One region of the Nocardia sp. NPDC050175 genome, then DNA from elsewhere that is predicted to be linked to it. Evidence: riboswitches for the same ligand, from Rfam matches in the RefSeq annotation. Region 1 holds a riboswitch; the other holds the start of a gene.
The links. Region 1 has a riboswitch for glycine ahead of glyA (serine hydroxymethyltransferase). Riboswitches for the same ligand answer to the same signal wherever they lie in the genome.
Positions count from the first base shown of each region.

Region 2: it holds a riboswitch for glycine, as region 1 does, so the genes downstream of both, gcvP (aminomethyl-transferring glycine dehydrogenase) here and glyA (serine hydroxymethyltransferase) in region 1, are expected to answer to the same signal.

Region 1 covers NZ_JBITJI010000022.1:25,963-33,590, reverse strand. The annotation lists gene glyA (serine hydroxymethyltransferase) at 1-1,176, opposite strand, end outside; glycine riboswitch at 1,217-1,310, opposite strand; gene ACIBK2_RS43880 (IclR family transcriptional regulator) at 1,521-2,306, opposite strand; gene ACIBK2_RS43875 (putative nucleotidyltransferase substrate binding domain-containing protein) at 2,319-4,181, opposite strand; gene ACIBK2_RS43870 (GMC family oxidoreductase) at 4,189-5,745, opposite strand; gene ACIBK2_RS43865 (APC family permease) at 5,738-7,267, opposite strand; gene ACIBK2_RS43860 (aldehyde dehydrogenase family protein) at 7,331-7,628, opposite strand, start outside.
Region 2 covers NZ_JBITJI010000007.1:443,464-451,091, forward strand. The annotation lists gene ACIBK2_RS26080 (VWA domain-containing protein) at 1-571, shown strand, start outside; gene gcvP (aminomethyl-transferring glycine dehydrogenase) at 715-3,537, opposite strand; glycine riboswitch at 3,687-3,787, opposite strand; gene ACIBK2_RS26090 (MerR family transcriptional regulator) at 4,055-4,648, opposite strand; gene ACIBK2_RS26095 (bifunctional nuclease family protein) at 4,855-5,328, opposite strand; gene ACIBK2_RS26100 (MerR family transcriptional regulator) at 5,580-6,374, opposite strand; gene ACIBK2_RS26105 (FHA domain-containing protein) at 6,487-6,972, opposite strand; gene gcvH (glycine cleavage system protein GcvH) at 7,142-7,540, opposite strand; gene ACIBK2_RS26115 (CDP-alcohol phosphatidyltransferase family protein) at 7,623-7,628, opposite strand, start outside.

The sequences.
Region 1 (7,628 bases):
CTCGGCGAACGCCACAGTGTCGAAGCCGCGCGCGGCTAGCGCGGGAGTACCGATCCGCAGTCCGGAACTGATCATCGGCGGACGCGGATCGAACGGAATCGCATTGCGGTTCACCGTGATTCCCAATGTCTGCAGCAGATCCTCGGCCTGCTTACCGTCCAGTTCCGCATCCCGCAGATCGACCAACACGAGGTGCACATCGGTGCCGCCGCTGACCACGCCGATACCGGCAGCCTGGCAATCCTCGGCCAGCAGCCGATCGGCGAGCACGCGCGCACCGACGAGGGTCCGCTCCTGCCGCTCACGAAACGCCGGTTCCGCCGCCATCTTGAAGGCAACAGCTTTGGCGGCGATCACATGCTCGAGCGGTCCACCCTGCTGCCCGGGGAACACCGCCGAATCCAGCTTCTTACCCAAATCCGCTGTGGCGAGGATGAATCCACCACGCGGCCCACCCAGCGTCTTGTGCGTGGTCGACGTGACGACGTGCGCGTGCGGCACCGGCGACGGATGCAGCCCGGCACCGACGAGACCGGCGAAGTGCGCCATATCGACCATCAAGTACGCGCCGACCTCGTCGGCGATGCGCCGGAATTCGGCGAAGTCGAGGTGCCGAGGATAAGCCGACCAACCCGCGACGATCAGCTTCGGCCGATGCTCGTGCGCGAGCCGCTCCACCTCCGCCATATCGACCAACTGGTCTTCGGCCCGAACATGGTATGCCGCAACGTCATACAGCCGCCCGGAGAAGTTGGCCTTCATACCGTGGGTGAGGTGACCGCCGTGATCCAGCGCCAGCCCGAGGATGCCGTCACCAGGACGCAGCAGCGCGTGCATCACCGCCGCGTTCGCCTGCGCACCCGAATGCGGCTGCACGTTGACATATTCGGCGCCGAACAGCGCACGCAGCCGCTCGATGGCCAGCGTCTCGATCTGATCCACATACTCACAGCCGCCGTAATACCGGCGTCCCGGATAACCTTCGGCGTACTTGTTGGTGAGCACCGTCCCCTGGGCCTGCATCACCGCGAGCGGCGCGTAGTTCTCCGAGGCGATCATTTCCAGTCCGCGCTGCTGGCGGCTGGTCTCCTGGTCGACCAACGCGGCGATGACCGGGTCGAATTCGCGCAGCGAGACGTCGAGTTCAGTGCGGAGGGCAGAGCCAGGATCAGCCATGGGGAGCCTTTCGTCGACGCATACGCGCGTTGGGTGTGGCTCCTCCCGCTCTGTCCTAGGGCCTGAGAGATTCACGCGGATCGCGTTTGCCCCGTCGGCGAGTGCGTGATGCACTACTTTTCAGAGTTGCCTTAGGCGCGGCGGTACTGGGCCTGAGAGATTCCCGGGAGGTGTTGCTCCTTCGGCTCTCCATCGCCTGGACGGAGATCTCCCGCTGCGTGTGCGGCGTATTCAGTTGTCGGATACAGCTAGTTGTTGCGTATAGCGCAACAATGGCGCGACACGCGACTTAGTATTGTCGGCGGCCGCGCGCGTTGTCAATGACGAAACCGTACCCCAGTTCGTCAGCCGAAGTAGCCCAGCCGATGACTGATGTCCGCGGCACTCGCGATCGCCTGTCGAGCCGTCGACGCGAAGCGATCCGGACCGAGCCGATACGACGGCCCCGAAACACTCAGTGCCGCAACAATCACCCCGTTGCTATCGAAGACAGGGGCGGCGACGGCGTTCAGCCCGATCTCCAGTTCCTCACGCACACTTGCCCATCCGTGTTCCCGGACCGCCACCAACTGCGCCGCCAGATCAGCGACTTTGGTCAGGGTGTTGTCGGTGTACGCCTCCAACTTCGGTCCGACCTGCTTACGCAACACCGCCGGTTCCAGACCGGACAGCAGCACCTTGCCACTCGACGTGGCGTGCGCCGGACAGCTCTGCCCGACCCAGGACCGCAGCGCGATCGACCCGCTCCCCGCCGCCTCCACGATATTGATGATCCGATTACCGTCCAGCACAGCGATATTCGTGGTCTCCCCCGTTTCGGCGGCCAGCGCGTTACACGCGCCCTGGCTCTGCCCGACGAGATCGACCTGTGCACTGGTGGATCCGGCCAGCCGGACGATGGAGAAGCCGAGCCGGTACTTGCCGCGATCGGAGAGTTGCTCGACGTAACCGCGCGATTCCAGCACGGCGATCAGGCGGGAGACGGTAGATTTGTGCACACCGAGTTCGGCGGCGATCTCCGTGACACCGGCCTGGCCCAGCTTGGCGATGATCTCCATCACGAGCAACGCGCGGTCGACCGACTGCACCGCAGCGGTCCGGCCCGGGTCCTCACCATCCTGTTTCGCCATGACGCCGTCATTCTAAGCCGATGTCATCGCGATACCTCGAACGCGTCGCTGGACGGCGGCGATCTCCCGCAACGCGTCGTTGAGCAGGCTCCGATTCAAGGGGGACAACTCCGACATCAGCACGATATCGCCCGGCCGGTGGCCCGCGGACAGCTGCTCGACCTGATGCACCATCCGCATGCGCTGCAGCATGACGAATACCTCGGTGAGCACCCCGGCATCACGATCGGCGATCACACCGGCGGACGCCGCGGCAGCCAACCGCACCGGCGTCGTGGCGGCGGTCACCCCGGCCGCCAACCCACCCCACCGCGCGAGGTTGACGATCGGGACCAGCGCGTGACTCTTCAGGTCGAAGGTGCCGCCGCGCCGGGAAAGCACGTCCCGCAGCGACCGTGCCCGGACCCGCCCGGACAGCGCGTCGAGCAACTGCAGTCGCAAGGCATTCGGATAGTCGGCCCGCATCCTGCTGAACACGGCGGGCACCGCATGCAGCGCGGGATCACCCCACACCACCCGCCCGTCGATCAGCAGCGACGACATCACCAATCCGCGATCGATCAGCGGATCATCCAGCCATCGTGCGGCCGCTTTCGTCCAATCCGACCGGGAGCGAGCGAATTTCGGTCGCGAGGCGATCGCCCCGTTACTGTCCGCGGGCAGCCCGCACGCGTCGAGGATGGCATGGGTCCGCTCGGCGATCGCACGCAGTTGTTCACTGGCCGTGGATAATTCATCAGCCCAGGACAGCGCGCTGTCCACGTCCGAGGACGGCATCGCCTCACGCCGGGCGATGCTGCCGAGCGTCAGCCACGCGAACCCGACCGTCGGCGCGTCGGCCGATTCGGCGAGCGCCAGCTCGAGCGCCTTACGAATCACCGAATCGATCACGACGGAGAGAATGCCGCTCGTGGCGGACGCCTTCGTCCCGTTGCGGAACAGATCGACTGTCGTGCTCGGAATGTCGCGAGCCGCTCGGGCCAGCTGGCTCGCATCCGTAGCCGCACCGATCGCCCGACGCAGCACGAAGCTCTGCCGCGCCGACGCCGCGAGCAGCTCCGAGTCTTCGAGCACGCCGAGCACCTCACCCCGCCGCGACACCACCGGCATATGCCGCAAACCGGCTTCGAGCATCTCCATCAGCACGGTCTCGGCGGGCAGGTCGGCACTGACCCGCCGGGCCGGTGCACTCATCGCCCCGGCGATCGGCACATCGACCGACAGCCCCGCCGCCACCACCTTGGCGCGCAGGTCCTGATCGGTGAAAATGCCGAAGTCGCCGTCCGGCAACCGAATCAGCACCGACGACACGCGATGCTCGGTCATCCGGATCACCGCGTCCCGGACGCTGGTGTCGGGCGTCACGAAAACCGCTGCCGTCGTGAGGAGTTCAGCCGCCGGGCGGGTGCCGAGCACCTGCGCCATCGGAGTCCGGTTGCCGGACACGGTCTTCCACGCCGACGACGCCAGAAACGCCAGCCCATCCGGTTGCGCGAACTGCGCGCGGACGAGCGCGCCGGGCAACCGGATCAGCACGCTGGTTTCGGCTGCCAGCGCGACGAATTCGGCGCTACCGCCGGTCAGCAGCGGCACATAACCGAAGATCCCACCGGCCTCGATGGTATCGATCGTGCGCCCGTCGTCGGCCCGAGGCGAACTGGCGGCGTCGGGACCGCTGCGGCGCAGGATGACCCGGCCCGTCCGCAGCATCCAGATATCGTCGGGCACCTGCGTCGAGTAGTCGCTGATCACCGCGCCCGCCGCGAACTCGTGCAGTGACGAGGCCGCGGCGAGCCGGTCGAGTTCGGCGGTCGACATCGACTGGAACGGTGCGTGCCCGCCGAGGAACGCCGCTAGTTCGCCCTCCGCAGGCATCGCCGGCTCACGTGGTCCGGAGGAGATCCGCGCACTTCTCTGCCATGGCCATGACAGTAATGTTCGGGTTCACCGCGGGCAATTTCGGCATCGCGGACGCGTCGACCACCCGCAGCCGCGACACCCCCTTCACCCGTAACTCGGGATCGAGTACCGCCATCGGATCGTCGACCGCGCCCATCCGGGCCGTGGCGGCCGGGTGGTACACGGTGTTGTGGGTGGCGTGGATGTAGCTGATCAGCTCGTCGTCGGTGATGGCATCCGGTCCCGGGGCGAGTTCGGCTGCGACCCATTCCCGCAGCGGCGCTTGCTCGGCGATCTTGCGGGCCAGCCGGACACCGGCGAGCATCACCCGTTCGTCGTGGCCCTCTGGATCGGTGAAGTACCGAGGGTCGACCTTCGGCCGGTCCCGGAAGTCGCGGCTGCGCAACCGGATCGTGCCGCGTGAGCGGCCCTGCGTGACGTTGGGTGTCAGGCAGAAGCCGTTGTCGGTGGTCGGGTAACCACGACGCAGCGTGTTCATGTCGAACGGCACGCTGCCGTAGTGCATCATCACATCCGGTACCCGCAGTGACTCGTCGGTCGTGGCGAACAGCCCGATCTCCCACCATTGCGTCGAGGTCTCGACCATCGGCCGGGCGGCATCCCAGAACACCAGGCCTTCCACATGATCGTCCAAGTTGGCGCCGACGCCGGGAGAGTCGACCCGCACCGGGATGCCGATCTCGCGCAGGTGCTCGGCGGGCCCGATCCCGGACAGCATCAACAACTTCGGTGTGTCGATGGCACCGGCGGTGACGATGACCTCGCGCCGCGCCGAGGCCGTGTCGTAGCCGATGCCGTCGGGGCGTTGATACCGCACACCCGTCGCGCCGCGCGTGTCGTCGAAGAGGATTTCGCTGACCCAGCAGTCGGTGCGCACCTCGAGATTGGGTCGTTTATCCAGCACAGGGTGCAGGTACGCATGCGATGTCGACATGCGCGTACCGTCCTCTGCGGCGTTGATCTGGAACCAGCCCGCTCCGTTGCGCACGGTGGCACCCCGGTTGAACTGGACCGTCGGCAATCCGACCGCTGCGGCCGCCGCGAGCACCGCCACGCCGCACGGGTCGTCCGGCGGCACGTCGCGCAGCCGGACCGGGCCGCTGCGGCTGTGCTGATCGCCGGGCGCATCGTTGTTCTCCAGCCGGGTGACATACGGCAGCACGTCGGCCGCACCCCACCCCTTCGCGCCCAGCGCCGCCCACTCGTCCAAATTCTCGGCAGGCGGCCAGAACGCGATACACGAGTTGTGCGAGGAACATCCGCCGAGCACCTTCGCGCGAGCGTGGCGCAGATAGCTGTTCCCACGTTCCTGCGGTTCGACCGGGTAGTCCCAGTCGTAGCCGGAATCGAGCAGATGCATCCACTGCGTGAGTTCGAGGATGGCGCGATCGCCGACATCCGACGGGCCCGCCTCCAGCAGGCACACCGACACGTCCGGATCCTCGCTGAGCCGGGCGGCCAGCACGCACCCGGCCGTCCCGCCGCCCGCGATCACATAGTCGAACACCGTGTCAGACATTGCCGCGCACCTCCACTGCGTGTGAGGCCAAGGTGCCGATTCGCTTGCGGCCCTTGAGCCCGTACCAGGCGAGTCCGGCGCCGAGGATCGCGCCGATGTAGACGAAGGCACCCCAGGTGTTGTACCAGGGTGTGCCATAAACGGATTCGCGCGGCCACGCCAGGTTCGTTGCCATCCCGACGCCCCACACCACGGCGATGATGTTGACGACCATCCCCCAGCGACCCATCGTGAAATAGCCGCCCGCGGCAAGCTCTTTCGGCGGCCACTGCCCCTGGAGCCGCTTCTTCAGCATCGGCCCGGTCACCATCAGGTAAGCCAGGTAGATCATGATGATCGCGATCGAGGTGAGCACCGTGAAGATCTTCGGCTGGCCGATGTTCACCACCAGGATCAGCGCGGCCAGCACGCCGATCAGGATGGCGGGCACCACCGGCGTCTGCGTCTTGGGATGCACCCGGGCGAGCTTCTCGCCGAACGGCAGCGCGTTGTCCCGAGCCATGGCGAAGGTCAGCCGGATGGCGGCGGTGTGCACGGCGAGCGAACACACCGTCACCGCAATCACGATGCAGCACAGGAAGATCGTGCCGAGCGGACCCCACATCACCTGTTCGACAATGTATTGCAGGCCACCGCTCGAGCTGCCGATCTGCGGATCGTCGAGGTCGGGCGCCGCCATCACCGCGAAGGCCAGGATCGCGCCGCCGATGACGAAGGACGCGAGCACGGCCCGCAGGATGGCCTTGGGCGCGGTGCGCCGCGGCTCCACCGTCTCCTCGCCGAGCGAGCTGGCGGTGTCGAAGCCGTACATCACGTAGCCGGAGGCCAGCGAAGCCACCAGGAACGCGCCGAGGTAGCCGCCGGACTCCCCCGCGCCGTAACCGTGGGTGGAGAAGAACACCTGCGGGCCACGAGTCGCGTTGGCCGCCAAGATGATCGCGATCAGCACCGCCGCGATGAGCTCGATGAAAACGCCCGCGCTGTTGATCATCGCCATCAATCGCACGCCGAGCGCGTTGATGGTGGTGGTGAACACGATCATGATCGTGCCGAGCAGCACCGCGTTGGTGGCGTAGTCGTATTCGCCGGTGCCGTCCCCGATGATCTGGAAACCGCTCCACAACCGCGGCAGGTTCAGCTGGAGCGCGAGCACGACGGCGGCCAGCGTCACGATCGAGGCGGTCAGCATCAACCAGCCCGATGACCAGCCGACGATTCTGCTGCCGAGCGATTTGGACCAGTTGTATACCGACCCGGCGACCGGATAGCGCGCCGCGAGCTCCATGAAGCACAGTGCGACAGCCAGCTGCCCGACGAAAACGATCGGCCACGACCACAGATACGCGGGACCCGCGCTGCCGAAACCGAAATAGAACAGCTGGAACGTGCCGGTGAGGATCGAGATATAGCTGACCCCCGCCGCGAAGCTGGCGAATTTGCCGATACTTCGGTCGAGGGATTCCTTATAGCCGAAATCCTCCATTCCGCTGTCGTCGGACACACCGTGTTCTTTGACCACCATTGCTTACCGTGCCTTCCGCGGGCGGCCGTACGGGCTGTCCGGCCGAGATTGTGTAACTAACGATCAGACGCCCTTGAACCACTCCGCCGGCTTAGGTGCCGTGTTGTGCCAAATGTGTTTGATTTCTTGATATTCGGCCAGGCCGGTCGGGCCGAGTTCGCGTCCGTTGCCGGACTTCTTGAACCCGCCCCATTCCGCACCGGCGGTGTAATAGCCGAAGTCGTTGAGCCATACCGTGCCGTGCCGCAGCGCGCGCACCACCCGCTCGCCGCGGGCCGGATCCGAGGTGCGCACGCCGGCGGCGAGACCGTATTCGGTGTCGTTGCCGAGCCGGATCGCCTCGGCCTCGGTCTCGAATCGT
Region 2 (7,628 bases), on a different contig from region 1:
GGTTGACGTCTCGTCGTCCATGTCGACCACCGACGGCTCGATGACCCGGCTCGCGAATGTCCTCGGCGCACTGAACTCCACGCTCACCGTCATGCCACCCGACTTCGGCTTCGGTCTCTGGACCTACGGCAAGAACCTCGACGGCACAACGCCTTACAAGGTTCAGGCCGCCACGGCGCCGCTCTCCAACGACCAACGCACCAAGGTCAGCAACGCGCTCGACGCCGTCGAGGCCAGCGAGGTGCGCTCGGATCAGGCGTATCCGACACTCATCGCCGCATACAAGAGCGCCGTCAAGGGATACACCGCAGGCCGCACGAATTCGGTGCTGCTCATCACCGATGGGCCCGAAGACGATTCGACCGTCACCGGTGCCAAACTCGCCAGCGACATGGCCGCCGCGCTCGACAAGGAGCACCCCGTCCGCGTCGACATCATCGTCATCGGCGGCAAAGGCACGCAAACCCTGCAGAGCATCTCCGAGCAATCCGGCGGCACCTACACCCGCCTGGCCACCTCAGACGACATCGCCTTCGGCTCCGCAGTCGTGCACTCCCTCACCACCCCATAACGCCCAACCGACCGAAGGCGCCCTTCAGCTGGTCTCAGCGAATGAAGGGCGCCCTCGGTCCATGCCAGGTAACGGGTGAACGGTCGACCGAAGGGGCCGGTCAGCCGGTGTTGGGGGCTGAAGGGCGCCTTCGGTCGGTGTGATCAGTCGGCGTAGGCCTCGAGCGGCGGGCACGAGCAGACCAGGTTGCGGTCGCCGTATGCGCCGTCGATCCGACGGACCGGCGGCCATACCTTGGCCCGCGCGTGGCCGAGACCCCGTGGGTACACGGCGGTTTCGCGGCTGTACGGGTGCTCCCACTCGCCGACCAGGCAGGCCGCGGTGTGCGGGGCGCCGCGCAGCGGGTTGTCGGTGACGGGCCAGACGCCGGCGGCGACCTGATCGATCTCCTTGCGGATCGCGATCATCGCCTCGATGAAATCGTCCAGCTCGGCCAGGTTTTCGCTCTCGGTGGGCTCCACCATCAGGGTGCCTGCGACCGGGAAGCTCATCGTGGGCGCGTGGAAACCGTAGTCTGCCAGCCGCTTCGCCACATCGTCGACGGTGACACCGGTCTGCTTGGTGATCTCCCGCAGGTCCAGGATGCACTCGTGCGCGACCATCCCGTGCTCGCCGGTGTAGAGCACCGGGAAGTACTCGTCGAGCTTGCGCGCGATGTAGTTGGCCGAGGCGATGGCCGTCAGTGTGGCGTCACGCAGGCCGTCCGCACCCATCATCCGGATGTAGGCCCAGGTGATCGGCAGGATCGAGGCGGAGCCGTAGTTGGCGGCCGACACCGCGTGCGAGTCGGTCACCAGCGGATCGCCCGGCAGGTACGGCGCCAGGTGCGAGCGCACCGCCACCGGCCCGACACCCGGACCGCCGCCGCCGTGCGGGATGCAGAAGGTCTTGTGCAGGTTCAGGTGGCTGACGTCGCCGCCGAACCGGCCCGGACGGGCAAGCCCGACAAGGGCATTCAGGTTCGCGCCGTCGACGTACACCTGGCCACCGGCGTCGTGCACCAGCGCGCACAGCTCGGCGACCTCGTGCTCGTAGACACCGTGCGTGGACGGGTAGGTGATCATGATGCAGGCCAGCCGGTCGGCGTGGTCGGCGATCTTGGCCCGCAGGTCGTCCAGGTCGACGTCGCCGTTCTCGCGGCACTTGACCACCTCGACGCGCAGCCCCGCCATCGCCGCCGAGGCCGCGTTGGTGCCGTGCGCGCTGGACGGGATCAGGCAGGTATCCCGGTGCGTGTCACCACGATCCAGGTGGTACCGGCGGATCGCCAGCAGGCCGGCGTACTCGCCCTGGCTGCCCGCGTTCGGCTGCAGGCTGACCGAGTCGTAGCCGGTGATGTCGGACAGCCACCGCTCCAGGTCGTGGATCACCTGCAGTAGGCCCGGCGCGTCCTCGACCGGCGCGTACGGGTGCACGCGGGCGAAGCCGGGCCAGGTGATGGCCTCCATCTCGGCGGTCGCGTTGAGCTTCATGGTGCACGAGCCGAGCGGAATCATGCTGCGGTCCAAGGCAATGTCCTTGTCGGACAGCGACCGCAGGTAGCGCAGCATGGCGGTTTCGGTGTGGTACTTGGTGAACGCCGGGTGGTCGAGGAACTCGGAGGTGCGGTTCTCGATCGCGACGGCAGGCGCGGGTGCGGGCTGCTCGGAAGACAGTGCGGTGCCGAAGGATTCGAGCACAGCCGCGACGTGCGACTCGGTCGTCGCCTCGTCACAGGCGATACCGACATGATCGGCGTCGACCAGGCGCAGGTTGATCCCGCGCGACTTCGCCTTCGCGACAACGGCTTCCGCACCACCGGGCACATGCGCGAGCACGGTGTCGAAGAACGTGTCGTGCACGACCGCACCATCGAGCCCGGCGGCGATGGTGGCCGCATGCCGGTGCACACGACGCGCGATCTCGCGCAGGCCGTCGGCACCGTGGTAGCTCGCGTACATCGCCGCGACGATGGCCAGCAGCACCTGCGCGGTACAGATGTTGGAGGTCGCCTTCTCGCGGCGGATGTGCTGCTCGCGCGTCTGGAGTGCCAGCCGGTAGGCCACATCGCCGTCCGCGTCCACCGAGACACCGACCAGTCGGCCCGGCAGCTGCCTGGCATACGCCGTGCGCACTGCCAGATACCCGGCGTGCGGGCCACCGAAGCCGAGCGGGACACCGAAACGCTGGGTGGTCCCGAAGCACACGTCCGCGCCCTGGTCACCCGGCGAGGCGATCAACGTCATCGCCAGCAGATCAGCGCCCACCGCGACCAACGCGCCACGCTCGTGCGCCGCACTGATAACCGACGTCCAGTCCACTACCCGCCCGGAAGCGCCCGGCGCTTGCACCAGCACACCGAAGAATTCACCTTCCGGCAACTCGCCGGACGCCAGATCCGCAGGCACCAGCTCGATCCCGAGCGGCTGCGCCCGGGTGGTCAGCACGGTCTTCGTCTGCGGGAACAGGTCGGTATCAATAACGAGACGCACAGACTTGGACCGGCTGGCCCGCTGCAGCAGCGTCATCGCCTCGGCGGCCGCGGTGGCCTCGTCGAGCATGGACGCGTTGGCCACGTCCATGCCGGTCAGCTCCGACACCATGGTCTGGAAGTTGAGCAGCGCCTCGAGCCTGCCCTGGCTGATCTCCGGCTGGTACGGCGTGTACGCGGTGTACCAGGCCGGGTTTTCCAGCAGGTTGCGCACCAGCACCGGCGGGGTCAGCGTGTCGTAGTAGCCGAGCCCGATCATCGAGGTGGCCACCGTGTTCGAATGGGCGAGGCCGGCGAGTTCGGCCAGCACCTCGTGTTCGGTTGCGGCAGGCGGCAATCCGGCCAGACCGGATCCGTCGAGAATGGTGGCGGGCAGGGCCTTCGTGGCGAGCTCGTCCAGCGAGTCGACGCCGACGACGTCCAGGATCCGGGCGATTTCGCCCCGATCGGGTCCGATATGGCGGTCGGCGAATGAGCGAGTCACGGCAGCTCCCATGTGGGTCGGGCGGGTCGACGGCGGTCGACGGGTACCAGCCCTCCCCCTCTGTCGTGTTGCCTGAGAGATTCGGACGCGCGACCGCAATGAAGGTCGAGCCCCTTTCCCCATGGGCGGGCGGCCCGAAGCCACCGCTTTCCAGAGGCGCCCAAGCCCGCACGGTCCCTGATGCCTGAGAGATTGACGGGGAGGTGCTGCTCCTTCGGCGCCCGGGACTCTGTCGAACCCGGGACTCTCCCGCACGGCGTTGGCGCGCCACCAGTTTAAGCCGACGACACGCCGGAACGTGTCACTGGTCCCGTCCTTGCGGGTGTCGCGCTGGTCACGCCGGTGCGCGGGGTCCCCAACCAGGAACATACATAAATGCGCATATCTACTTAACCTGATGTTTTTGGTACGTTCCAAACCGAGCGGTCCAGACCACGCCCCCACCGCCGAAAATCAAGTGCCATACAGCACGACACCCCGCTACCCTCGGTATGTCGGGGAGGCGGGGTGTCGGGTCAGTTGTCTACTTTTAACCGGTCTTGCGACTCATCCGTGCCTTACGCCGGTAGGACAGCTCGTCCTCCGGCCGCTCGGTCACCGCTGACGCGCGCTCTGCCGGGAAGTTGGCGATGGCGCCGGTGAGTTCGTGCATGGCACCGCTGATCGCGATGCCGAAAACGCCCTGCCCGCCCTGCAGTAAATCGACTACCTCCTCGGCCGAGGTGCACTCGTATACCGAGGTGCCGTCGGAGAACAGGGTGATCCCGGCGAGATCCTGCACTCCCCTGCTGCGTAGATGGTCGACCGCGATCCGGATGTTCTGCAGCGAGATGCCCGCGTCGAGCAGCCGCTTCACGATCTTGAGGACCAGGATGTCCTTGAACGAGTACAGGCGCTGGCTCCCCGAGCCCGCGGCGCTGCGAATGGAGGGCACGACCAATCCGGTACGCGCCCAGTAGTCGAGCTGCCGGTAGGTGATCCCGGCCACCTGGCATGCACTGGGAACCCGGTAGCCGACCAGATCGTCGGGAACCGAGTCGTCCGGGAACAGGCCTGGCTGCACCACATTTTGCGATTCCTCTGCCACTGACCACTCCCTTGCTCCGCCGACGGCTAGCCTCATCGATGACCCGGCTCCGCTTCGACCACTGCTGTACTGACGACCTGGCCAAAACGGACGTGGCCCAACTATCGAGATTACTCCCCCTGATTGTCCAGGGAGCACCCTCGTCAGGCCAAACGCGACGCGCGGTTAAACTCTCAAGCTCTGGTTAAGGGCTGATCCCCCGGTCATCCCGCGAAAACGCCGGATTGCCGGAAACATCCTGTTCAGCTATCTGTGGCCTTGAAATCGTCGGGCGAGACCGACTCCAGGAATTCCTTGAACTTCTCCACCTCGTCCTCGCGCTCGTCCGGCATCACCAGCCCGGCTTCCTCGAGCACCGGCTCCTCGGCATAGATCGGGCAACCCACCCGCAAGGCGATCGCTACCGAATCCGACGGCCGCGCCGAGATGTGCAGATCGTTCTCGAACACCAGATCCGCGTAGAACGTGCCCTCCTGCAGATCGACGATGCGCACTTCCTTGAGGGTGTGCCCGAGCTCGGTGATCAGGATCTTGATCAGATCGTGGGTCAGCGGGCGGATCGGGGTCACCCCCTCCTGCTCCAGCACGATCGCGGTCGCCTCGGCCTGCCCGATCCAGATTGGTAGGTACCGATCCCCCGAAACCTCGCGGAGCAACAGCACGGGCTGATTCTGTGGCTGTTCGACACGAATGCCGATCACGCGCATTTCACTCATGCCTCCACCTCGCTAGCGCTCGGTTCCGGCACGCGCGATGCACGCTGTGACATGATTCGTTCGCTTCGCTCACTCATCGCACTGCCTCCCATTACTCGCCGGCCGCCCGGCACGACCACCGCCCAGCTCGCCGTACCAACGAGTCTAGGCGAACGCACGCGAGTGCAGCGATCGGTGTGCACAGCCGAAATCGGCGTGTTGGCTGACCGCAACATGACACGGATTCGGTGTCAACGGTTCGACCGGGATGTTCAGCCGCCCAGTGACGTCCGCACCGACGACTTCACCAGACACGCGTGCAGCGTCAGCGACAGCGCCGCGAGTTCGCGCACCGTTTCTTCGGCTCGGGCGCGCGCGCCGGCGTCGCGGCTCTTCGCGATCGGGGCGGCGATCTGTGCGACCAGCGCGGCCTCGCGATCGGCGGCCAGCTTGAACGCACGCAAATGCCGTGCCTCCAAACCGAATTCGGCCATCGCCTTGGCGGTCTTGGCCAGCGTCACCGAATCGCCGTCGAAGAATCCGGCGGCGCCGGGCGTGATCAGATTCGCCCGGATCAGGTCGTTGAGGAAGGCCTCGTCGATCTCGGCCTGCGCCAGCAGATCCACGCGGGTGATGCGGATTTCGTGATCGAAGCGCAGATCGTCGGGGGAAATCTCGCTGGGCACCACGCCGAGCCTCCTCGGCGCCGTGGCGCCGTTCCTGTTCCCGCCAGGCGCGGTGGGGTGCTCGGAGTCGGCGACTGCCGACTCCGACGCACCCGTACGGCCGGAGTGCGCCCGGGCGCGGGCTTCCCGCACACCGAGCGTCGCCGCACCGCTGTCGATCGCTTCGAGTTGTTCCTTGATCACCTTCAGCGGCAGGTACTGATCGCGTTGCGCGGTCAGCACGAACCGAAGCCGTTCACAATCGGCGATGGAGAATCTGCGGTAGCCCGAGGGCGTGCGCTCCGGCCGAATCAGGCCTTCCGCTTCCAGGAAGCGGATCTTCGAAATGGTGACGTCCGGAAAATCCGGGCGCAACAGGTCGAGCACGGAGCCGATCGACATGCCTCCGCGCGCCCACTGCGCCGCGCCGGTCACAGCGCTCGATCTCTCGAGTCACTGTGAGCCTTCATGACCCCGAGCCTTTCATGTCGCGAAAGAACCCAGCGCCGCGTGCTCATAGGCTCCCTGCACCCGCAGACGGCTCGTTGACCTGGGCCCGCGGTCCGGTGAGGAACACGAGACGGAACTTACCGATCTGTACCTCGTCGCCGTTCTGGAGTTCCGAGGAGTCCACCGGCTCCCGATTCACATAGGTGCCGTTCAGGCTGCCGACATCGACAACCTGGAACGAGTCGTCGTCCTGACGGAACTCGGCATGCCGACGGCTGACGGTGACGTCATCGAGAAAGATGTCACTGTCGGGGTGGCGGCCCGCCGACGTAGTCGGCTGATCCAGCAGGAATCGCGAGCCCGCGTTCGGACCGCGCTTGACGACCAGGAGGGCTGCGCCAACGGGCAGACCCTCGACCCCTTGGACCGGCTGTTCACCGGTCGGCTCTCCGGAGCGCGACGCGTCGACCTCGTTCAGGAAATCCGCGCGGAAGACCGACGTCGTCTCGGCCGCGGTCTCCCCGTAACCCGGGTCTTTGTTCTCGCTCACCGTTTCTCTCCTCCTCGAACCTGATTATCCATGCAAGCAGGTGATACCTGTGGCACCACGACCTGCCGTCGAGTCCCTAGATTCGGCGACAATGACTGTCGGCGCATCTGTTGGCATTGACCGTACCCTGCCAGGGCGTGCCCGTGCAGGTAGAACCGGGAAGGCTGATTCAGCCCCCGATAACTCCTTGATAACCTGCCGCATCCAACAGTTCATCAAGGGTCTTGTCGAGGCCGGCGGCGTCCGCGACCTCGAGTTCGAACAGCCATCCGTCGCTGTACGGATCGGTGTTCAGCGTCTCCGGCTCCTGCACCAGAACATCGTTCACCGCAACAACTTTCGCCGCGATCGGCGCGTAGATGTCGGACACGCTCTTGGTCGACTCGACCTCCGCGATGCTGTCCCCAACGGCGACGTCCGTATCCGTTTCGGGCAGCTGCACGAACACCACGTCACCGAGTTGGGACTGGGCGTAATCGGTGATGCCTACCCGAACCCGGGTCGGGCTGATCCGCTGCACCCACTCGTGCTCTTCGGTGTAGCGCAGATCTTCGGGGGTCTGGGTCACAGGCCGTCCGTCCTTTCCGTTGTGATCGTGTGCGCGCAACTCTATGCGAGGGTTGAGACAATGTTCGACCCGACGCCGTCGGTCAGGT